Acidisarcina polymorpha: one gene and its partner. The protein of the gene in region 2 interacts with the protein of the main gene of each other region in a pairwise test. Links are inferred from orthologs where the notes say so. Each region holds a gene or a part of one and is shown on either strand. Other genes may lie near its edges. The genes, in order: rho and nusG.

Region 1 (16,104 bases), 290 kb from region 2 along the record:
GCGGGGCCGCCGTCGACATTCATTCCGCGGCACGTCTCGGGATGATTGGACAGGTCCGCGAGCTTCTGTTATCTGATCCGCAACTGGTGCACGCCCGAGGCGGAGATGGGCAGCTTCCACTCCACTTCGCTTCCACCGTCGAGATTGCTGCCGTGCTTTTGGACCATGGCGCAAACATCGACGCCCAGGACATCGACCATGAATCCACCGCCTTGCAATACATGGTCTGCCACCACCCACAGCGTCATGAGGTCGCTAAATTTTTAGTCTCCCGCGGCGCTCAAGCCGATATTCTCGCGGCCTCCGCAATCGGCGATCTTAGCCTGGTAGAGCGGATCCTCAACGATGATCCGGAAACGGTTCTGACCACTGTCACCGACAGATACTTTCCGAAGCGAAACCCCAGAAGTGGCGGGATCATTTATATCTATGGCTTCGGGCTGACCAGAACCCCGCACATGCTGGCCCGCCAGTTCGGCCACCACGATGTGTTCGAGTTCCTGATGCAGCGTTCCCCGGTCTGGCTCCGCCTGATCCAGGCCGCCGAATTCGGCGACGAGGCGCTTTTCCAACAGATCCTTCAGAAGCACCCGAGCCTCTTCGCACGGCTCAAGGCGCATGCCCGCCGCCTTATCGGCACCGCCATCCGCAACAACGACCGCGCAGTAAAGCTGCTTGTCGAGGCAGGCTGGCCGGTCAACGTCGCCATGGACAATAACCAGACACCCTTGCACTATGCCGCCTGGCACGGCAATCTGGCCATGGTGAATGTGCTTCTGGCGCACGATGCTGCCGTCAACGTCTTTGAGAGCGAACATGGTGGTAGTCCGCTCGCCTGGGCGCTCCACGGCTCGCTCCATGGCTGGCATCGTAGTTCAGGCAACTATGTGGAGGTGGCTCTCGCGCTCCTGAACGCTGGAGCGACCGTTCCCCAATTTGAGCGCCCCCTTGAAGCCACCGAGGAAGTCCTCGAAGTCATTCGGCAACACGCTACTTGAATCATGGAAATATCAAGTGCCCACGTCGAAGATGAACGCTTGGGGAACTCTGCCCAGCGTACCTATTCTCAAAAGCCCAGCATACCTATTCTTAAAATAGGTATGCTGGGCCTATAATCCCTGCATGGCGAAGGACCCCAAACACCGCGACCTCTTCCCCGGCGCTCTGGAGATCATGATTCTCCAGTCACTGCGTCGGAAGCCCATGCACGGCTACGCCCTGGTGAAGCACATCAAGCAGGTCTCCGACGACCTGCTCCAGGTAGAGGAGGGCTCGCTCTATCCGGCGCTCCAACGGATGCTCAAGGAAGGCTGGCTCGAAGCAGAGACCGGGACGTCTGCCAAGGGCCGGCCAACGCGGATTTACCGGCTCACCCCCGCCGGCATTCATCATCTCGAAAGTGAAGTAGTCAGCTTCGAGAGGATGTTTACCGGCTTTAGTCGGGTGCTTGCCGCAGCCAAAGCATAGGAGGTGTGGATTGTCGCGATTCAGTCACGGATTCTCCGGTCATTACTTTTCAAGAAAACGCCGCTATGACGACATCTCTGTTTCGATTCAAGAGCACCTCGACGAGCGCGTCGACGAATTGATGGAAGCAGGCGCATCGCGTGATGAGGCCGAACGGACTGCCCGCCGCGATTTCGGCAATGTGACCCTGCTCGGGGAGCGAAGCCGCGAAGTGTGGCAGTGGCAGAGCCTCGAGTCGCTGCTGACGGACCTGAAGCACATTGGCCGCCGGCTGCGCCGCTCCCCGGGGTTCGCGATCACCGTAGTGCTCACGCTGGCCATCGGCATTGGTGCGAATACGGCGGTATTCAGCGTCCTCAATAGTGTGCTGCTGCGAGCGCTGCCCTATCCCGAACCGCAACAGCTGGTCTCTCTCCACCTCGACGCGCCGGGCGCTCCCGGGCTGGCCGAATTTCGCAACGAGCTGCGGCTTTCGGCCTCGATGTATTTCACCTTTGCCCGGCACAACCGGGCGTTTCAGTCGGTGGGAATCTGGGGGCCGGGAACGGCAAGCATCACCGGTCCCGCCCAGCCGGAGCAGGTCAAAACGGCGCAGATCTCCGGCGGCGTTCTGGAGACGCTTGATGTTCCGGCCTTGCGCGGTCAATGGCTCGGCGCAGTCGACCAGGACCCTCACGCGCTCGGGCGGGTGATCCTGAGCTACGGCTATTGGCAGCGCCGCTTCGGCGGCGATCCCGGCGTCGTGGGACGCTCCATCCGCGTCAACTCCCAACCGCGCGTGATCGCCGGGGTGATGCCGCGCGGCTTCAAAATCGTGAACTACGACTTCGATCTGCTGGTTCCGCTGGCCCTCGATCCGGTGAAGGAGATGCTGGCCGGCTTTGCCTATCGCGGCGTCGCGCGGCTCCGGCCGGGGGTCGCCATTTCCCAGGCGAATGCCGATGTGGCGAGCCTGCTTAACACCTGGATGGACTCGTGGACCAACCCGGGGGCGGCGATCCGCATTGGTATTTGAACTGGAAGATCGCGCCGGCGCTGCAGCCGCTAAAAGAAACCGTGGTGGGCGGCATCGACAGAGTTCTATGGGTAGTGATGGGCACCATTGGCGTGGTGATGTTGATCGCGTGCACCAACGTGGCCAATCTCCTGCTGGTCCGGGCCGATGCCCGCCAGCAGGAGCTTGCGGTCCGCGCCGCGCTCGGCGCGGGACGATGGCGGATCGCGCGCGAGCTCTTGCTCGAGAGCCTGACGCTCGGCCTGCTGGGCGGGGCAGCCGGAGTGGCCGTGGCCTACGGCGGCCTGCGCCTCTTGACGACGATGGGGCCCGCCGACCTGCCGCGGCTCAGCGAGATATCTCTCGATGGCTGGTCCATCGGCTTCACGCTGGCCGTCTCCGTGCTCTCGGGCTTGTTTTTTGGCGCGATCCCGGTGCTTCGCTACGCCCCTTCGCGGCATGCCGTGCCGCTGCTCGGCGGGAGCCGAACGGCCAGCGCCAGCCGCGACCGGCAGGGCAGCCGCAACCTGCTGGTCATCGCCCAGGTGGCGATGGCGCTGGTGCTGCTCATAGGCGCGGTGCTGATGATCCGCACTTTTCTGGTGATGCGCAGCGTCGATCCCGGCTTCTCCGATCCTGCTTCTCTCCAGGTTATGCGCCTCTCCATTCCGGAGACGCTAGTGCGCGACGCCACGACGGTCGTGCACACGCAAAACGCGATCCTCGACAAGCTGGCTGCGATTCCCGGGGTCTCCTCGACCGGCTTCGCGGCCTCCATTCCCATGAGCGGGGCTGAGCCGAACTGGGACGACATATTCGCCGAAGGCATAACCTACAAAGACGGGGTCGCCCCTTTGCGCCTCTACAACTACATCTCGCCTGGATATTTCCATACCGCTGGAACACGGTTCGTCGCAGGTCGCGACTTCAGCTGGGCGGAGGTCTATGGCGTGTGGCCAGTCGGAATCGTCTCCGAAGGCCTGGCCCGCGAGCTTTGGGGGACGCCTCAGGCGGCGATCGGCAAGCGCTTTCGGGAATTCGACGGCATGCCGTGGCATGAAGTGGTGGGGGTGGTTCAGGACGTGCGCGAAAATGGCGTGGACCAGGTCTCGCCCGCGACCGTCTACTGGCCTTCGTTGATGGACAATTCCGCTCCGTGGCTGGTCGATCCCTCCGACCCGAAAAAGCTGGGAGCGTGGCGCACGGTCTACTTCGCGATACGCAGCAGTCGCGCCGGGACGCAGGTATTTATCAACGAGATGCAACAAGCCGTCTGGTCGGTGAATGCGAACTTACCGGTTGCGGACATCAGCACCATGCAGGATATCTATGGCGAATCCATGTCACGCACCTCGTTCACGCTCGTGATGCTGGCGATTGCCGGAAGCATGGCCGTGGCACTCGGCATCCTCGGCATCTACGGAGTGATCTCCTACGCGGTCGCGCAGCGCACACGCGAGATCGGCATCCGCATGGCGCTCGGCGCGAAGAAGGCTGAACTGGCGTGGATGTTCGTTCGCTCCGCATTGGTGCTCACCGGAGTTGGTACAGCGGTTGGCCTTGGCGCAGCAGCCGCATTGATGTGCCTTATGCGAGCGCTCTTGTTCGGCATCAGCCCACTCGATCCGATCACGTTCGCATCCGTACCAATTGCCCTGGTGGCAGCCGCGGCATTGGCAAGCTATCTGCCTGCCCGCCGCACCGCTGCTATCAACCCTGTCGAAGCGCTTCGAGCCGAGTAAAAACCGGCCAAAAATGTGCGAAAAACTCTCTGATTTGGCAACTTAGGGCTGCATAATTACGCCGCAGGCAATCCGGTCTCCCGAGTTACCTGAAGGATCGGTCAACATATCGTCGGCCTTGGCATGGATCACCAGCGAGGTCCCGCCATTCGCGAAAACCGAGTTCGGCGAAGTCGAATCGAGTGAGATGCCGGGCACTTTGACTGACACATTGTCCGTGCCATCTGCTTTCACCGTGAGGTTCGCCGGGATGTCGCCATTATGGTGACCTTCAGGGTTATTGATGCCGTGCTTCTTCTGGTCGGGATTGAAATGGCCTCCGGCGCTCTTGAAGTCCGGCGGATCGCACTTGGCATTCTGGTGAACGTGAATGCCGTGTTCTCCCGGCGGCAGGCCCTTCAACGCGAGCTTGATCATTACAAAGTTTTTTTCCTGCCTGAGAACAGCGGTACCGGCATCGTCGCCCTGCGCTGTCTTCAGCGTCACGGTCACCGGAGTAGGCCGCTTGGCATGGACCGCAACCGTCGAGAGCGTGAGCGCGCCAATGGCTAGGGCGGGAAGAAATAGCTGTTTGGTTCTCATCGTAAAAATATCCTCACAGGGCCCGCTGTTGGTATTGAGGGCACATTCCGAGGATATCCGATTCGAGCAGGTTTAGGCGCAGAGGAATCCCGCGCCTCGGGTCGGCAACTAGCCCAAGCGGCATGTGGTTCGAACGCAAAGCAGAGACCAGCTCGTCAATGAGTCAATACCTCGATGGGGAAACGCCTGCATTCCCAAGCAGGAGCAACGACCATAGACACCCTCAATCGCCAATCCCCGGATCACTCCTGAATAGTCTTTCGTAGCCATAATGTGACGCCGGTCAAGCTGCACCTATTCTGGGAGCACCTATCCTGGGCAGATTACGATTGCTTCAGCAGCCGACGAAATGTCCAGCATTGCTCATAGCACGCGAGCGCTTGCGACTGGATGTTTGTAATAACAAGGCTGGTAACTGGGATTTATTGCGGATTTATAGACACTCTAACAAGAGTCCCACGACCGATAACATGAAAGCTCAAAGCAACTGCATTGGCTCAAAGAAGCTGCACGGACGAGCCGAATCTCTTACGGGAATACTATGCGTTGAATGTGAGATTCTTTGGTGGAGCTGAGCGGGATCGAACCGCTGACCTCCTCGTTGCGAACGAGGCGCTCTCCCAACTGAGCTACAGCCCCACTTTTGGTGGGAGACACTCCTATAAGCTTACCAGCCTTTGCTCGGAAAGAAAAAACGCGAAATCCGCCGAGCGATCGTCCGGCGAGATGCCTCCACAGCGGGGCATTCCTGAAGTAACTAGGCTTCCGGTAAGGTGGATGCCCTCGCCGTCGCCTCCAGCCGATCGAAGAGCGTCTTCAAAGCGCTATGCGGAACCTCGCCCTGGGCCATCGTTGACGAGCCTCCTCCGCGAAGACCGAGCTCAACGAGAGCGCTCTTCAGCAGCTCGCCACAAGAGAACTTCAGATCCGCACTGCGTGCGAAAACGACCGAAGCTGGTTCCTGTTGCGTCGAAGACAGCAATGCCACAGCTCCCGCGTTCGAAGTCAGCTTCGAAGCCAGCACCTTGATGTAGTCGGCATCGTGATCGACAAACGAATGTCGAACGATATGCACACCCCCGTGCGTGAACGCCTTCGTGAGCAAGTCTGCGGCTTCGTAGCGGGCGATCTCCTCGCGGAGCTTCTGGCGGTCTTTTGCGGCTTGTTTGGTTTCCGCCAACATCCGCTCGATGCTCTGCGGCACCTGGCTGGCCGAGATCGACAATGCCGCGGCCGATTGCGCCAGCAGGCTGAAGTCGCGCCGCGCCGCGGCGACCGCACGCAGGCCGCACACGAACTCGACCCGCAGCCCGTGCCGCACCTTTTCGGTCGAACGCACCGCCAGACCGCCGATCTGTCCGGTCGAGCGAACGTGGGTCCCGCCACAGGCATTCAAATCAATGCCCTCGATCTCGATCAGGCGAATATCACCCTCCCGCTCCGGCAGCTTGCGCAGCTGGCCCGCAGCCAGCAATGCGTCGGCTTGTTCTCGCGAGACCGTCCTGATCGAGACGGAACGGTCCTGGGCGATGATCTCGTTAGCGATGCGCTCCATACGCTCGATGCTCGCGTGAGCAATGGAGGCGGTATTCAGATCGATGGTCGAACTCTCCTCGCCGAGATGGAACGAGACGGTGTGCGCACCGAGTTCTCGCGAGAAGATCGCCGACAGCAGATGCTGCCCGGAGTGCTGCTGCATATGATCGAGTCGCCGCTGCCAGTCAATCGTTGCCTGCACCTCGGTGCCCGCGACCAGCGGCTTCGTTGTGTAATGCCAGACCTCGCCCTGTTCGTCTTCGCTGACTTCGTCGATCGCAACTTCGAGCACCGCGCCGTTGCGCGAGGTCGCGGTCAAGTTCCCTTTGTCAAAAGGCTGGCCACCGCTGGTGGGATAGAAGGCCGAGCGGTCGAGAGCTACCTGCCACAGCGCTTCGCCGCCGGTGCGCGATACCAGGCGGATGTCAGTGACGACGGCATCGAACCTGGTCAGGAAGGAATCGGTGTAATAGAGCCGGTCAACCATGATTTCAGAATTGTAAAAGACAGCGGCCTAGCCGTCCGGCAGGAGAGTCAGTCTGCCTCGCGCGACTGCCGAACGACAAGCACCAGTATCGCGATCCAGCCAATACCAAGCGACAAGCTGAGCAAACACCAGAAGTAGATTCGGGCAAGCCATAGGTGCTCATACGCCGGCTCAGCCCGCGCCATGCAGAGAAGATTGGTCAAACGGTAGACGCTGTGAACTCCGCAAAGCGCGAGCAGAAAGAGCAGACCGCTCATCCACGCGATGAAATGCCTCTTCATCCACTTCGCTCACCCACTATGCTCGCTCCAGATCTGCGCCAGTGCAAGCGCAGAATCGCAGCCCTTAAAATGAAGTGCATGCCCCCAACGCGACCTCGAGCAGAAAACATTCCCCGCAACCTCAAGCCGTATTTCATCGCCCTCTTTCGCGCCGGAGAGCGCTGGAACCAGACAGAGGGCGCAGAAGACTTGCCGGCACAGCAGTTGACCTTTCTACGCACGCAATTCGAAGCGGGCGTTTATCGCGCGGCGGGGCCGATCACCGACGGCGGACCGATCTCGGCAATGGCGATTATCGAAGCGGATAGCCTGGAAGCCGCGAAGAGTGTGGCCGCACAGGATCCGGCGGTCGTGGCGGCGAGACTCGTCGTCGAGGTGCACACGGCATTGCTACCAGCGCTGGATGCGGTGCGGGCGGAGTATTGACGCGGTGAACGCCCGGAACCGGTGTCGCCACTCGGTCTCGGGAGTGGTCTCTTGGCGGGCGGTTCGCGGGCTCTAGAGAGAAGACGTAAAGTCAGTTTCGTATGCCGGAAATCAACTCTGCAGGCCTTTTCTTGATGGAGAAGGCCTGCCAAGTTCGGCGCTTCGCATTCCAGCAGCTGTACTTCTGGTCTAGATCGAATTCATATTCAGCAGGAACTCTGCATTGTTCCGCGTCTTTTCGAGACGACTGACCAGCAATTCCATCGCCTCGACCGGTGACAGTGGATGCAAGACTTTACGCAGTACCCAGGTGCGGGCGAGATCGTCTTTGGGGATGAGCAGCTCTTCTTTCCGTGTGCCCGAACGCTGAATGTCGATCGCCGGAAAGACGCGCTTGTCGACCAGCTTGCGGTCGAGGATCACTTCCATGTTGCCGGTGCCCTTGAACTCTTCGAAGATGACTTCGTCCATGCGCGAACCGGTATCGACCAGAGCGGTGGCAATTATGGTCAAGGATCCGCCTTCTTCAATGTTGCGGGCCGCACCGAAGAAGCGCTTCGGACGTTGCAGGGCATTGGAGTCGACGCCGCCTGAGAGCACCTTGCCCGATGGCGGCACGATGGTGTTGTAGGCGCGGGCTAGACGGGTGATCGAGTCGAGCAGGATCACGACGTCGCGCTTGTGCTCCACGAGACGCTTGGCTTTTTCAATTACCATTTCGGCTACCTGGACGTGGCGCGCAGCCGGCTCATCAAAGGTCGAGCTGATGACTTCGCCTTTGACCGAACGCTGCATGTCAGTGACTTCTTCAGGGCGCTCGTCGATGAGCAGGACGATCAACACTACCTCGGGATGATTTGAGGTGATCGAGTTCGCGATCGACTGCAGCAACATCGTCTTGCCGGTGCGTGGCGGAGCGACGATCAGACCACGCTGGCCTTTGCCAATCGGTGTCAACAGATCCATTACGCGGCCGCTGATGGCTTCGCGGGTGGTCTCCATCTTGATGCGCTCTTCAGGGTAGAGCGGAGTCAGGTTGTCAAAAAGGATCTTATTGCGGGTCTCTTCGGGCGATTCAAAGTTGATGGCCTCGATCTTGACCAGAGCGAAGTACTTCTCTCCTTCATGCGGCGGTCGAACATTGCCGCTGATAGTGTCGCCAGTCTTGAGGTCAAACTTGCGGATCTGAGAGGGGGAGACGTAAATATCGTCCGGGCCCGGAAGATAGTTGTAGTCGGGCGAGCGGAGGAAGCCGTAGCCATCGGGGAGGATCTCGAGCACACCCTCGGCGAAAATATGGCCTTCTTTTTCGCTCTGAGCCTGAAGGATCTTAAAGATCAGATCTTGTTTACGGAGGCCGCTGGCGCCAGGGATCTCCAGGCTGCGGGCAATGCGGCTAAGTTCTGTAATGCTTTTCTCTTTAAGTTCGGAGATGGTCATTTTTACCTGCGGAATTTCGTGTGTGGAGGGGGTATACCGGAAGGGGATTTTTGCTGTTTAGGCAGGAGTCGATCAGGCAGAATTGAGGGGGTACAGCAAAGCCGCGCTATGCTGCGCGGCGTTGCTGGAGTGGAGCTTCCTGCAGTTCTAAAGAAGCGTTGGTGGAGGCGGCATTCATCGGGTTGTTCTCATGGAATCTAACCAGCACATCATTCGCGGTGTCTTGCAGTCTGGTGGTAGGCTTGTGCAACTTGCGAGTCGCCTTGGCGGCAAGTTGACAAAGCTCATAACGATTTCGGACATGGGCTAACGCCCCAAATATCAGATCAGAACGCATCAGTGTATTCTCCTTGTCATCGACTGGGTCCACGGCTCTCATTATCCTGCTGATGCAAAAGCCATCGGCCGAGGAGACAATCTTTTTTTGGTACTACGTATATGACGTTTCAGTCCTGCATCTTGTTTTAATTATTTTGTCACTTTGTTCGCAAACGACTGCGCGAATCCCGAGAAAGTAGAAGCAAAGTGAACGTAAATGTCCCTTATTCGAAAGTATGGCAGTCCACGAGAAGGGGCTGCATACCAGCGAAATGATTCTTCAATCCTTGCAGATGGGAGCACTTCTGTACTAAATCCCTGGATCAGTCTGGACAGTGTGTCGAGCCATAGGGCTTTTGGGCACCGGAAAGAGCTGGCTGCGAAGGTCGCTTGATGTTTTCGCCACCATTCAAGGTAAACCCTAAGTTTGTTACCGTCAACAGTTTTCTGGTTACTTAGGTGGATTGGACCAAGAAATGCCGGAAACTGGCAGCTATCGCCCGGCTTCTAGAACAAAGGCATTTTCGGGGAAGCCTCTCACTAAAAACTCTGTCAACTTCTTAGCGTCAGCTTCGTCATTGATGCCAAGCCAGATGTGTGCCAGCTCGTGAGCGACGACCTTCTTAGGTTCGGGGTTCAAGCTTCTGTTCGTCAACAACTTAGCGCCTTCGATATAAGTAGTTCGTCCAAGTAGATCTGTCGAGGCGATGATATTCTCGGTTTCTGCCCTACCCGATAGCTCAAGGAATTTGCGCCATCCCGCCCCATCACAGATGAGCACCCAGTGCCAGGAATGAGGGCGCGGCAAACTTGCCAGAAGCTGCACAAAAATGCGGGCCTGTTCCTTGCATTCGGCGGGCGCCGCCTGCCCGACCGGGACAAATGACGAGACGATGCTGACATCATTCGTCTCTCGGAATCCAGGAGCGTCTGGCAGGACAAACGCCCGGCATGAGAGTTCAGAAGTGATCGAGAAGAAACAAAGGAGAATTAAGATCCTTGCGGCTGGAGCCATGTTCACCCGGACCGAGAACTAAGACTCACTCAGTCTTCGGCAAAGGCCGACGTTTGCGGGAACACTCCATTAGAAAAAAAAATGTCGGTGGTGCTGGATCGGTCGAGTCTCGTCCGGAACTCCCGAAATGAAATCAGCTAGTTCCCGAGCAAATGGCTGAAGATCAGCAAGCCTCAGGCTTCAGCTCCAATAACTTCGATCGAGGGTGCGATATTGGATGGCTTCGGCGATGTGGCCAACATTGATGTCGGCTTGGGCGTCGAGGTCGGCAATGGTCCGGGAGACCTTGAGAATGCGATCGTGAGCGCGCGCGGTCAAGCCCTGCTGCTGCATGGCCCGTTCGAGCAGCCGCTCGGCGTCAGCAGAAAGTTCGCAGAAAACCCTTACCTGCCGAGTGCCCATCTGGGCGTTCGAATAGATCTTTTCGGCGGCCGTCACAAATCGTATCCTCTGCCGTTCGCGCGCGGCGAGCACACGGTCGCGGATCTCAGCCGACCCTTCGGCAGCGGTTCCGGAGCGCAGTTCCCGATACTGAACAGCCGGCACCTCGATGTGGATATCGATTCGATCGAGCAGCGGCCCCGACACTTTCGATATATATCTTTGAATCATCGGCGGCGTGCACAAACATTCGTGCGACTTGTCATTGAAATAGCCGCAGGGGCAGGGGTTCATCGCCGCCGCCAGCATAAACCTCGCAGGGAAGCTCAGCGACATACTCGCCCGGGATATCGTCACCTGGCCATCTTCAAGCGGCTGGCGCATGACTTCCAAGACATTGCGAGGGAACTCCGGGAGTTCGTCGAGGAACAGAACTCCATTGTTCGCGAGCGATACTTCCCCTGGCCGGGGAATCGCGCCTCCGCCGATCAGTCCGGCGTCGGAGATGGTGTGATGCGGAGATCGAAATGGCCGCTGCGTCACCAGGCCGGTGTCGGCGTCGAGCACTCCGGCGACCGAGTGAATCTTGGTCGTTTCCAGGGCTTCATCAAAACTCAGTGGCGCAAGGATCGAAGGCAGACGCTTGGCGAGCATTGTCTTGCCCGAGCCGGGCGGTCCGATCATCAATATATTATGGCTCCCGGCTGCCGCCACCTCGAGCGCCCGCTTCGCCGACTGCTGACCGCGCACATCCTTGAAGTCGAGGTGGAAATGCTGCAGTTCGCCAAGCAGCTTCGATGTCTCGACCTTGAATGGCTGAGTTTGAATGCCTCCGTTAGCGGCAGCATTGAGCAATTCGCGCACCTCAGTCAGCGAGCCTACCGCATACACCTTCACTCCCTCGACCACTGCGGCTTCAGCAGCGTTGGCGGCTGGCAATATTAAGTTTGCGATCCCATTCGCCCGCGCCGCGACCGCGACCGGGAGCATTCCCGGCACGGCGCGTAAGCTGCCATCCAGGCCAAGCTCTCCCACCAGAAGAAACTGGCTCAGGTCCTTCAGTTGAAGCGCGCCATAGGCCCCAAGGATCCCAATCGCGATCGGCAGGTCGAACCCGGAGCCTTCCTTTTTAATGTCCGCCGGAGCGAGGTTGATGGTGATGTGAGTTGGCGGGATCGCAAAGCCGGAATTCTTGATCGCCGCTCGCACCCGGTCGCGGCTCTCGCGCACCGCTGCATCCGGCAGGCCCACGGTGTGGAAGTGGTCTTCCTGCGTCTGAATGCCCGAAAAATCAACCTCGACATCGATGATGTTCGCATCAATGCCGTAGACAGCGGCGCTCAGCGCTTTGAAAAGCAATTAGGCCTTGAAGTTCGTGGGAGTCTTGGCGTGATTCTACGGCGCGGGAAGCGGTTTGGCGAGAGAATAAGCCATTCGGTAGTGTCCTATTGATCAAATCAGGACGCTATCGTCACGCTCTATGATGTGCAGTGATATCGGCTTAATCTCAGATACCTCGCTCTCAAGATGAGCCGCAAACTCCTCAAGACAGCCGCAGCCTGATAAGAGAATGTCGCATTATCGAATCTGCAACTTGGCGTCAAGCTTGATATCAGCCGAGGAATCACCCACCATCAGGCTGACCGGCTCCGCCTCTACCTGAAACCTCCCCAGCTTCTCGTCCCAGTAGGAGAGATCGGTGGCCTCGAGCGGTATGGTCACCGTCTTCTTCTCATTCGGCTGGATGCTGACCCGCTGAAACCCTTTCAACTCCTCACGCGGGCGTTCCACTTTGGACTTCAAATGCTTGACGTAAAGCTGGACAACTTCATCGCCAGCCATGCTTCCGGTGTTGGTCACATCCACGCTGACCGTCACCGTTCCATCTTTTGCGATTTCGGCAGAACTCGTCTTCAGATTCGAATACTGGAAGCTCGTATAACTCAGGCCATAGCCGAACGGATATAGTGGCTCGCCCTTGAAGTACATATAAGTCCGGCCGTCGCGAATGTTGTAGTCCATCATCGGCGGTAGCTGGTCGGTCGATTTCGGCCAGGTCGTTACTAACCGGCCGCCGGGGTTGTAATCGCCGAAGAGCACCTTGGCGAGAGCGGCGCCTTCATCCTGCGAAGAGTGGGCCATGTGCAGAATCGCAGGAACATTCTCCTGCGACCAGTTGATGGCGAAGGGAAAGCTTGAAATCAAAATGACTACCGTCTTCGGGTTGACGGCATAGACCTGTCTCACCAACTGTTCCTGGTCCAGAGTGATCACTTGGCGGTCCCGCCCTTCCCGCCCATCGCTCGGCACCGTGCAGGGCAAGGTCCCGCCGCCGTCCGGGGTGTTGTGCCAATCGTGCGGCATATCCGGCCCGCAGGTAGGGTCGTTGCCGACGACTACTACGGCGACATCGGAGGCCTCTGCCGCCTTGACTGCGGCCTGAGCGGTCTCGTCGGCGGCATAGTTGACCTTGACGCTGGGGCCAACCGCCTCCTTGATTCCACGAAGCGGAGTAATGGCGTAGGGCGGAGTTCCGCCGTACCAGTCCCAGTGCACGGAGTCAGCCAGCGGCCCAATCACGGCTATCGACTTGATCGAATCCTTCTTGAGCGGCAGGAATGAGTTGGCGTTCTTTAGCAGGACCACTGATTCGAGCGCCATCTTTTGCGAGACTTCCTTGTCCTTCGCGGTGTTCCATGGCTCGGGTGAATCCTTGATCGCGGCGAAAGGAACAGTCGCCGGGGGATCAAGCAAACCCAGCTTGATCGCTATCTGGAATTTCCTGCCGAGCAACTCATCGATCTCTTTTTCTGTGATTGAGCCATCCTTCAAGGCGGCTTTGGTTTCATCCTGGTAGGTATCAAGAAACTGATTGATCCCGGCCTTAAGACAGGCGACTACGGCCTCTTTTTGGGTTGGAAACCGTTTGTGATCGGTGACCAGGAGCTTGACCGCACCGCCGTCGCTCGACAGCACGTCAACCCCCCATTGGTCTTCGACGACGCTCTTCAGGATCGGATTGATGGCCATCGGAGTTCCGTTCCACGAGTTATAGGAGGCCATCACCGCCTTTGCTCCTCCATCGAGAAAACCCATTCGGAATGGCACCGAATAATATTCCCAGAACAAACGCTGGTCGAAATTCGAAGAGGACTTCGTGCGCAGATTTTCATTGCTGTTGGCGAGGAAATGCTTGAGCAACGAAGCTGCCTGCCAATACTTTGGATCGTCGCCCTGTAATCCCTTTACGAATGCAGTCACCATCGTTCCGTTGAAGAATGGGTCTTCGCCATAGACCTCTTCGCTCCTGCCCCAGCGAGGATCGCGGGCAAGGTCAGCCTGTGGCCCCCACAGCATCAGTATCTGGCGGTCGTATTTCGGAGTCTGTGTGATGAATCGAGCTTCATAGCCTTCAACACCCGCCGCCTCCCGCACCAGGTCGGGATCCCAGGACTCACCCATGCCGGGAGGTTGCGGAAATTGCGTCGTGGTGATCGCGCTGCCGTGATATCCGCCTTGGCTTTTGTCGCGCTGCACTACGCCATGAATCCCCTCTGAGCTTCCTATATTCGGCACGCCGAGTCGCGGCACCCCCGTTCTTGTCCCAAGGCAGCCGACCTTTTCATCGATGGTCATCAGCGACAGCAAATTGTCGATCCTCTTTTCCGCCGGCAGCGCTGGATCGTTGAAAGGATAAGCGTGCGCCTGGGATCTCGCTGGCATGACTGCCAGAATCACCAAAACCATGAATGCTACAAAGTATTCGTTCCTATCCATGACCGTATAACTCACTTCACTCTCGGCTCTCGGCCTAGTCTGACAATTCAGAAGCGATCGCAGACCAGCCTATCACGTCGTCCGATCAGCAATGGGCGCTCGAAGACTAGAATCGCCAAGTGACCACTAGCCTCTTCGACCTTTACAAAATCGGGATCGGCCCATCGAGTTCGCACACCATGGGACCGATGCGGGCAGCGCATCGCTTTGCTTCGTCGCTGGGAGACTTGTTCTCTTCGACGGAACGTATTCAAGTCGACATCTACGGTTCCTTGGCATTGACCGGGATAGGTCATGGAACCGATCGCGCCGTTCTACTGGGACTGACCGGGGAAGAGGCGAGCACCATCGATCCAGCGACGATCGAGACAAAGCTTGGGGAGATTCGTAGCAACAACACGATCGCTCTTCTCGGAACCAAGAGGGTAGCGTTCCGCGAATCCGGCGATGTGGTCTTCCATCGCGACCTCATGTTTCCCCCCGGAGCGGCGATCCAGCATCCGAATGGAGTGAAGTTCTCGGCCTTCGACGCTACCAACCATCTGCTCTCTGAACAGGTCTACTTCTCGATCGGCGGCGGTTTTGTCATTGCCGACGGAGAAACAGCGCCCTCGCTTCCGGGCTCAGCATCTTCTATTCCCTTCCCGTTCACCAGTGCCGCCGAGTTACTAGCGACCGCTGCAACCCATGGCATAACGATCGCCGAGTTAATGCTAGCGAACGAAAGCGAGCATCGCAGCGCGGAAGAAGTACGTTCCGGGATTCTAAATATCTGGCACGTCATGCGGGCATGCGTCGAACGGGGCATGTCAACCGAGGGAATTCTTCCCGGAGGACTGAACGTCCGGCGTCGTGCGAAGCAACTTGCGGAACGATTGACCACGAAGGGTCTCAGAAGCAGAGGCGGTGATCCGCTCGCGCCGCTCGACTGGGTCACGGTCTACGCAATGGCAGTCAATGAAGAAAACGCCGCCGGCGGCCGCGTCGTCACCGCGCCGACCAATGGAGCAGCAGGAGTTGTCCCAGCTGTGGCGCTCTACTATCAGAACTTTATCAACGGAGCAGATGAGGATGGGCTGCTCCGCTACTTCCTCACCTCGGCCGCAATCGGCATCCTTTATAAGGAGAATGCTTCGATCAGTGGCGCAGAGGTTGGCTGCCAGGGGGAAGTCGGAGTCGCCTGCTCGATGGCAGCCGGAGCACTGGTCGCCGCTCTGGGCGGCAGCAACGAAGAGATCGAGCACGCGGCCGAAATCGGCATGGAGCACAATCTGGGGATGACCTGCGATCCGATTGGAGGACTGGTGCAGATTCCCTGCATCGAGCGCAACGCGATGGGTGCAGTCAAAGCCGTCCATGCCTGCCGCATGGCCATGAACGAGACCGATGGACATAAGATCTCGCTCGATCAGATCATCCGCACCATGTACCTCACGGGTCTGGACATGCAGTCACGATATAAGGAGACATCGCTGGCCGGCCTCGCCTTGAATGTGATCGAGTGCTGATGGAAGTAATCCTCACTTCGGTGAGACGCTGAACGACACCCGTCATAGCTCACCTCTGTCAGCCGCTGAAGTAACTTCTCCACCCGCGCCGCGGCTCGCCCCGACAACGAGAGCGCGAAAGGCTGCCGACTTTTTCAGACGGGAGTTTCG
Region 2 (6,305 bases):
GGGTATGTCCCTCGTTCCCTGCGCTCGCGTTCAATCCGCTCACCACGACGCTGACAGGAACCATCCTCGCGGTCGTTCCGAGAAGTCCACCGATTGCCGACTGCCGATCCTGGGTGAAGGAGCCGATGGTGTCCGTCGTGTTGATGATTTTGAAGGCATTGAGCGGCGAGGGAAGCGTGGCCAGCACCTCCGCCTTGGTCATCGGCATCGCGACTGGGCCGAATTGGGTAATCGGGTGTCCGCAGGCGAGAACCTGCTTAGTGTCCACATAAGTCACGGTGCAAGTGGCGGAGATGTCGAGATCGCCGCGAACCAGCACCGCGCTCACAGCGGATCCTGGAACCAGGGGATTGCTCTCCGGTTGATTGGTGTTCGAAGTGCCACTCGCCTCGCCGCTACTTCCTCCCAGACCCGCGACTGCCGTCATCCCTGAGGAGGTAAGGTGATCCTGCCAGAGTTTGATCGCCTCCGGGCTAAATCCGCTAAACACCAGAGGAGTCTCGATCGGCTCCATTGTGGCTGCATCGGCCGTCGGAGTTGCCGCCTGCGGCGCTGTTTGCCGGCTGAAAGTCTCTGCTGTCGCTGGAACCGCCGGTTGGTCACGCACCTGGAACATCTGCTGGATAGGCGTGATCCCGGCAATCGGTTCTTTGCTGAATTGACCGATCCGGTAGGAGAGCGCTCCTAGCAGCTTGCCGTCGATGTAAACCGGGCTGCCGCTCATGCCGGCGACCACCCCCGTATATTCCGGCTTGGCCCCGCCCAGGCGCGAAAGGATGAGGTCCTGCCCCGGTCCGAGCGCATTGCGCAGAACTCCAAGAATCTCCACGTCCATGGCTTCCGGTTTCGTTCCCTCAAAAACCGTGTAAGCTATCCCGTGCAATCCGCGATGGACTTGATCAAGCGGAAAGACACCCGCTGCCAGGGACGGCGGCGGAGTGGCAGGCAACTGATTCGCGGGCGCCGTGTTTTGGGCGCACATCGAGAAGGCACTGCTGAAAGCGATGCTGACGGCAAAGAAGATTTCAACGGACAACGTTGCTTTCTGTCGAGTTTGCACGTCTACAGAGTAGCCGGTAGTGTGCTGGCCGCAAAGTGGGTGCGCTTAAGCAATAATGGGTGCTATGAATTTGTACCGAGGCAAGGCCTCTTACTCCTGGAATGCCCAACGCCGCGCCGGTCGCCGGATGCTGCTTCTAACGCTGACGATTTTCTTATGCTGGACAGCCTCTGGAAACGCTCAGCAAGGCTCTTCGACGCAGCCTTCCGCGCCTCAGCAGCAGCAGACGCCGCCTGCCCAGCAGCCCGACCAAAGCACACCCGATGCCGGCGGTCCCGGAGGGGACAATGGTGTCATCGCCTTGCCCAAGAAGAAGGAGAAGGAGCCCGAACCGCCTCCACCGCCCGAGCCGAAGGTGAAGAACCCACCTGAGCTCAATAACTTCTCGCTGCGAGTGGACGTCCCCGTGGTCACCGTGGATGTAGGCGTCATCCTGGAGAAGACACACCAGTTCGTGCCCAATTTGAAAGAGCCGAATTTTCGTGTCTTCGAGGACGGCGTGGCGCAAACCCTCACTGGGTTTCAGCGGATCCAGGCCCCCATCACGGCGGTACTGCTTTGCGAGTTCGCCGCGAAAAGCTATGCATTTATCTACGACATGAGGAATGCGGCCTATAGCTTTGCCCAGCAACTGAAACCAGATGATTATGTCGCGGTCATGACTTTCGACATGCGGACGCAAATTCTCACCGATTTTACCCAGGACAAGCGCGTCATTGCCCAGTCCCTGAACTCCCTGATCATCCCCGGTTTCAGTGAGACCAACGTCTTTGACGCCCTCTATGAGACCCTCGACCGGGTCAGCCGGATTGAAGGCCGCAAGTACATCATTCTGATCGCTTCGGGACGTGATACCTTTAGCAAAATCACTCTGGATAAGATGTTGGCCAAGATTAAGGCAACGCCTAATGTGACCATCTTTGCGGTCGGCACCGGCCAGGCGGCGCGCATCATGTCGAACATGAGCGGTCCCCGCGAGATGGACTACCTTCAGGCCGACAACCAGATGACTACCTTCGCGCGAATGACTGGAGGCATGGCGTTCTTTCCCCGTTTCGCCGGAGAAATGCCCGATATCTTTCACACTATTAACGACACGATTCGCAGCCAGTACGAGTTGAGCTACAAGCCGACCAATGCCAAACAGGACGGCACGTATCGGAAGCTCAGGGTCGAGCTCGTCGATGATGAAGGGCAGCCGCTCAAGATGCAGGACGAGAAGCACAAGCCGCTGAAGTACGACATCATCGCTCGTGATGGCTATAAGGCGAAGCAGCAGGTGGAATAGCCCAGCCCCAGTTCATTACCTATGACGAGCGAGGCGCGCTTCAAGGCTGGCTTTCACCACGGGCCATTCTTCGCGGATGATGCTATACCACACACTATGGCGAACGCTGCCATCGGGCATGATCATATGATTGCGAAAGGTGCCTTCTGGCTTGGCGCCCAAAGCGGCGATCGCCCGCTGGGACCTCATGTTCTCGTGATGCGTTTTGAAGGCGACTCGTGCCGCGTTCATGCCCTGAAACGCATGGCCCAACTGCAGGTACTTGGCTTCCACATTCACGCCGGTACGGTGATAGTTGGGGTGCAGCCAGGTGAAGCCTAGCTCCATGGTCCGGTGCTGTTGAGATATGTCGTAGAGGCGGGTAGCGCCAGCGACCTTGCCATCGGATTTCGAACGAGTGACCCACACCACGGCACTCCCCGCCCGCGCATCCGCTAACGCCTTGGCGACAAACAACTCCAACTCCTCATCATTCGTGACCCAGACACTCATCCAACGCCAGATCGTTGGTTCAAACGCGACCTCCGCCAACTCGGGAAGATGATCCAGAGTCAGCGGTTCGAGCCGGACCCGCTCACCTTCGAGCAATACCGGAGTCGTATCTATAGCGGGTTTGGCGGGTAACCCGAGGCTCATCTCTCGATTCTAGTAGAGAACCGAAGTGGTGAGTTCTTACTGGAGAATGCAAGCGATGAGTCGCCGCTCTGGGGAGTATCATCTTATTACCATGAAGCAGGTAGTGGCGTTGTCGCTCGGATTGGCGTTGGCCGGAACGGCCTGGGCCCAGCACGGAGCAATGTCCGGACACGCCAGCGGCCCCGCAATGCACTCCGGGGGATTCTCATCAGGGCGCACCTTCTCACCGCCTTCCCAAAGCCTGTCGAACGGAGCACGCTCATTCACGCCTCGCCCAGGATTGAGTGATTCGCAGCAAAGATTTTCAACGGGTGGCGCCACGGGCCCTGCGCCATTCGGAGCTACACAGCCGCCCAACAGCTATCGTGGCTCTCATTGGAACGGCGGCTACCGGCCTTATTATTCACGAGGGGTCTATCTGGTTCCCGGCTGGCTGAATTCAGGCTTCTACGGCTATGGCTATTCGGGAGACTATAGCGGGGATCAAGAAGCAGTAGCGGCTCCGGATCCTGGAGGGATGCAAGCTCCCGGGAACGAGCAGATGCCACCAGGCCCAGGCTACGATCAACAGGGTTATGCGCCGATGCCGCCGCGACCGGAATATCAGCCGCAACCATCCTCATCCTCTGAGCCTCCGGCTCAGCCTGAGGTCACCCTCTTGTTCAAGGACGGCAGACCGCCCCAGCAAGTGCAGAATTATGCTTTGACTCAGACCACCCTCTATGTGTTCGATGGCGCCAAACGCCGCGAAATACCGCTCGAGCAGCTTGACCTGGAAGGGACCGAAAAGACCAATCGCGATGCGGGTATTGATTTTCAGGTTCCAACGGAAGGTCAGTAATTACCTCTCTCTAAGCAGCTGAGTCGCAGACGAAAAAATGGCCATGCAGAAGTCCGCATGGCCATTTTTATTTGAGAGCTGCCTCTTCCGCGCATGCCGCTCAGAGAAGAACTCGAGGAGCAGACCCTGCAGCTACTCTACGTCTACTCTAGGCAACAACGTCGATGCCCATCGAACGCGCCGTGCCGCGAATGCTCTTCATCGCTGCTTCCACCGAGGCGGCATTGAGATCAGGCATCTTCTGCGTAGCAATCTCACGGATCTGGGCCTCAGTGACGCTTCCGACTTTCGTCTTGTTCGGCACTCCGGAACCCTTGGCAAGGTTCGCGGCCTTCTTCAGCAGCACCGGCGCCGGAGGCGTCTTGGTGATGAAGGTAAAGCTGCGATCGACGTACACCGTGATGACTACAGGGATGGTGAGACCCGCCATCTCCTTGGTCTGGGTGCGAGCATTGAACTGCTTGCAGAATTCCATGATGTTGACCTGGGCCTGACCGAGCGCCGGGCCAACCGGGGGAGCAGGCGTAGCCTTACCAGCCTCGATCTGCAGCTTGACAAGTGTTTGTATCTTCTTCGGTGCCATCTCTAATACCTTTCTACTGAATGTCGGTCATCCCGAGCGAGCGTCGCGAGTCGAAGGATCCACGCTTTCTCATCTGCACGCCTTCGCAGCTCAATGCTCTTCTTAAACGACCTTTTCAACCTTGTTGAATTCCAGTTCCACCGGGGTCGAACGACCGAAGATCGTCACCATGACCTTGACGGTTTCGCGGTCTTCATTAACCTCATCCACCACGCCGTTGAAGTTGGCAAACGGCCCATCGGTGATCCGTACCGATTCGTTCTTCTCGAACTTGATCTTGAGCCGCGGCTTCTCTTTCGAAGTCTCCGAGCGAAAGAGAATGGAACTGACCTCTTCCTCGCTCAGCGCCACGGGTTTGTCGCCGGTCCCAAGAAAACCAGTCACGCGCGGCGTGTTCTTGATGACATGCCAGAGATCGTTATCGAGATCCATCTCGACCAGCACGTAGCCCGGAAGAAATACCCGCTCAATGGTGCGCTTCTTGCCATTGACAATCTCGGAGACGGGTTCAGTCGGGATCATGATGCGACCGATCCGGTTCTGCAGCCCGAATGCCTGGATACGCCCCTCGAGCGACTCGCGCACCTTACGCTCAAAACCGGAGTAGGCGTGGATGATATACCACTTAAAATTTTCGTTGGCTGGGGGTCCGAGTTTCTCGGGGCTCTCGCCTTCGGCTGCTGCGCCTATAACTTCTTCCGCCATCGATTCCTCTTTCAATGCCATCACTGCGAGGCACCCATCCAATGCAAGACCGCTTGAATGCCGCGACCGAGGATTGAGTCCACCAGATAGAAGTATCCAGCGAAGGCAAAGACCGTCACCAGCACCACAATCGTTGTTGACTGGACCTCCGCCCGGGAAGGAGTGACGACCTTGCGCATCTCTCCGCGGACATCCTGGAGAAAGTCCCGCATCTTCTGGATGTTTCCGGCGACTTGGCCGGGAACGGGCGATGCCGTATTGGTCAACTTGCCTTGCGGCTTGCTCGAAAGATCGTCGTTCGCCGGTGCTAACGCCTTCGCCATAAATTCCTTGTCGAGAGCCTGGTGGTCTGCTTCCGCAAACCACATCTCTCCAGATCACTTGCTTTGTCGCCGGATTCAGCTCTACAGCTGCGCCGGATGGTTCCTCAACTGGCAGGGGCGCTCGGATTCGAACCGAGAAGTTCGGTTTTGGAGACCGACAGTTTAACCGTTGAGCTTACGCCCCTGTTTCAACAAGTCAGCCACTCAGCGGCACGTCGCGCGCCAGGCAAGCTCACTCTCTCATTCTCTGTCCGCTTGCACCCAAAGGGTGCGCCGACTCGATGACCTGCCTTTACTTCGTTTCTTTGTGATCGGTGTGCTTACGGCAACGATTACAAAACTTCGAGAACTCAAGCCGGCCGGTGGTGGTCTTCTTGTTCTTCGTTGTCGAGTAATTACGTTCCTTGCACACAGGGCACTGAAGCGTCACTATTTCTCGCATTCTCTTATCCTAACCGATGCCGGAACTCGTGTCCCGACGATCTTCCTTTAAGCGAAGCTCGCTTCGCGATCTTCTCAGTGAGTCAGCGCCCTACTTCGTTCACTCAGCAAGTCAGCAGCCAAGATTGATTGATCCTGAACCCATAATCCTGCCGACCCGCCTGCCGGCAAAGCCGGCGCTGACCGCTTCTTAGCTTGCCACACGCAGTGTGGCGCTGTTACTTGATAATTTCCGAGATCGTCCCGGCGCCGACCGTGCGGCCGCCTTCGCGAATTGCGAAGCGCAGGCCCTTCTCCATCGCCACCGGCGTATGCAGCGTAATCTCAAGCTGCACATTGTCCCCCGGCATCACCATCTCCGTGCCTTCCGGCAGCTTCGCCGTTCCGGTCACGTCGGTGGTGCGGAAGTAAAACTGCGGACGATAGCC

Evidence for each region.
Region 1: the proteins of nusG (region 2) and rho interact in binary tests that used the Escherichia coli proteins (3 or more experiments, as listed by UniProt). The link is inferred for Acidisarcina polymorpha from one-to-one orthologs.

What each region holds. Positions count from the first base shown.
Region 1 is NZ_CP030840.1:1,808,416-1,824,519, forward strand. What follows is about bases 6,831-9,786. They hold rho (transcription termination factor Rho), read right to left. Parts: upstream 8,956-9,786; coding sequence 7,705-8,955; downstream 6,831-7,704. Other genes in these bases: ACPOL_RS07895 (hypothetical protein), read right to left, coding at 6,856-7,089; ACPOL_RS07900 (YciI family protein), read left to right, coding at 7,168-7,515; ACPOL_RS07910 (DNA-directed RNA polymerase subunit omega), read right to left, coding at 9,062-9,292; ACPOL_RS33470 (hypothetical protein), read right to left, coding at 9,767-9,786. Outside these bases: ACPOL_RS07865 (ankyrin repeat domain-containing protein), read left to right, coding at 1-998; ACPOL_RS07870 (PadR family transcriptional regulator), read left to right, coding at 1,123-1,467; ACPOL_RS34575 (ABC transporter permease), read left to right, coding at 1,478-2,482; ACPOL_RS34580 (FtsX-like permease family protein), read left to right, coding at 2,443-4,203; ACPOL_RS07880 (superoxide dismutase family protein), read right to left, coding at 4,246-4,785; ACPOL_RS07890 (alanyl-tRNA editing protein), read right to left, coding at 5,543-6,808; more of ACPOL_RS33470, read right to left, coding at 9,787-10,288; ACPOL_RS07920 (YifB family Mg chelatase-like AAA ATPase), read right to left, coding at 10,469-12,028; ACPOL_RS07925 (glycoside hydrolase family 3 C-terminal domain-containing protein), read right to left, coding at 12,248-14,392; ACPOL_RS07930 (L-serine ammonia-lyase), read left to right, coding at 14,566-15,954. UniProt on the Escherichia coli protein: Facilitates transcription termination by a mechanism that involves Rho binding to the nascent RNA, activation of Rho's RNA-dependent ATPase activity, and release of the mRNA from the DNA template.
Region 2 is NZ_CP030840.1:1,527,270-1,533,574, reverse strand. What follows is about bases 3,313-6,305. They hold nusG (transcription termination/antitermination protein NusG), read right to left. Parts: upstream 5,114-6,305; coding sequence 4,511-5,113; downstream 3,313-4,510. Other genes in these bases: tuf (elongation factor Tu), read right to left, coding at 6,096-6,305; rpmG (50S ribosomal protein L33), read right to left, coding at 5,729-5,878; secE (preprotein translocase subunit SecE), read right to left, coding at 5,134-5,481; rplK (50S ribosomal protein L11), read right to left, coding at 3,974-4,408; ACPOL_RS06765 (hypothetical protein), read left to right, coding at 3,313-3,825. Also shown: ACPOL_RS06780 (SpoIVB peptidase S55 domain-containing protein), read right to left, coding at 1-1,036; ACPOL_RS06775 (VWA domain-containing protein), read left to right, coding at 1,125-2,348; ACPOL_RS06770 (GNAT family N-acetyltransferase), read right to left, coding at 2,364-2,984; more of ACPOL_RS06765, read left to right, coding at 3,040-3,312. UniProt on the Escherichia coli protein: Part of the processive rRNA transcription and antitermination complex (rrnTAC). The complex forms an RNA-chaperone ring around the RNA exit tunnel of RNA polymerase (RNAP).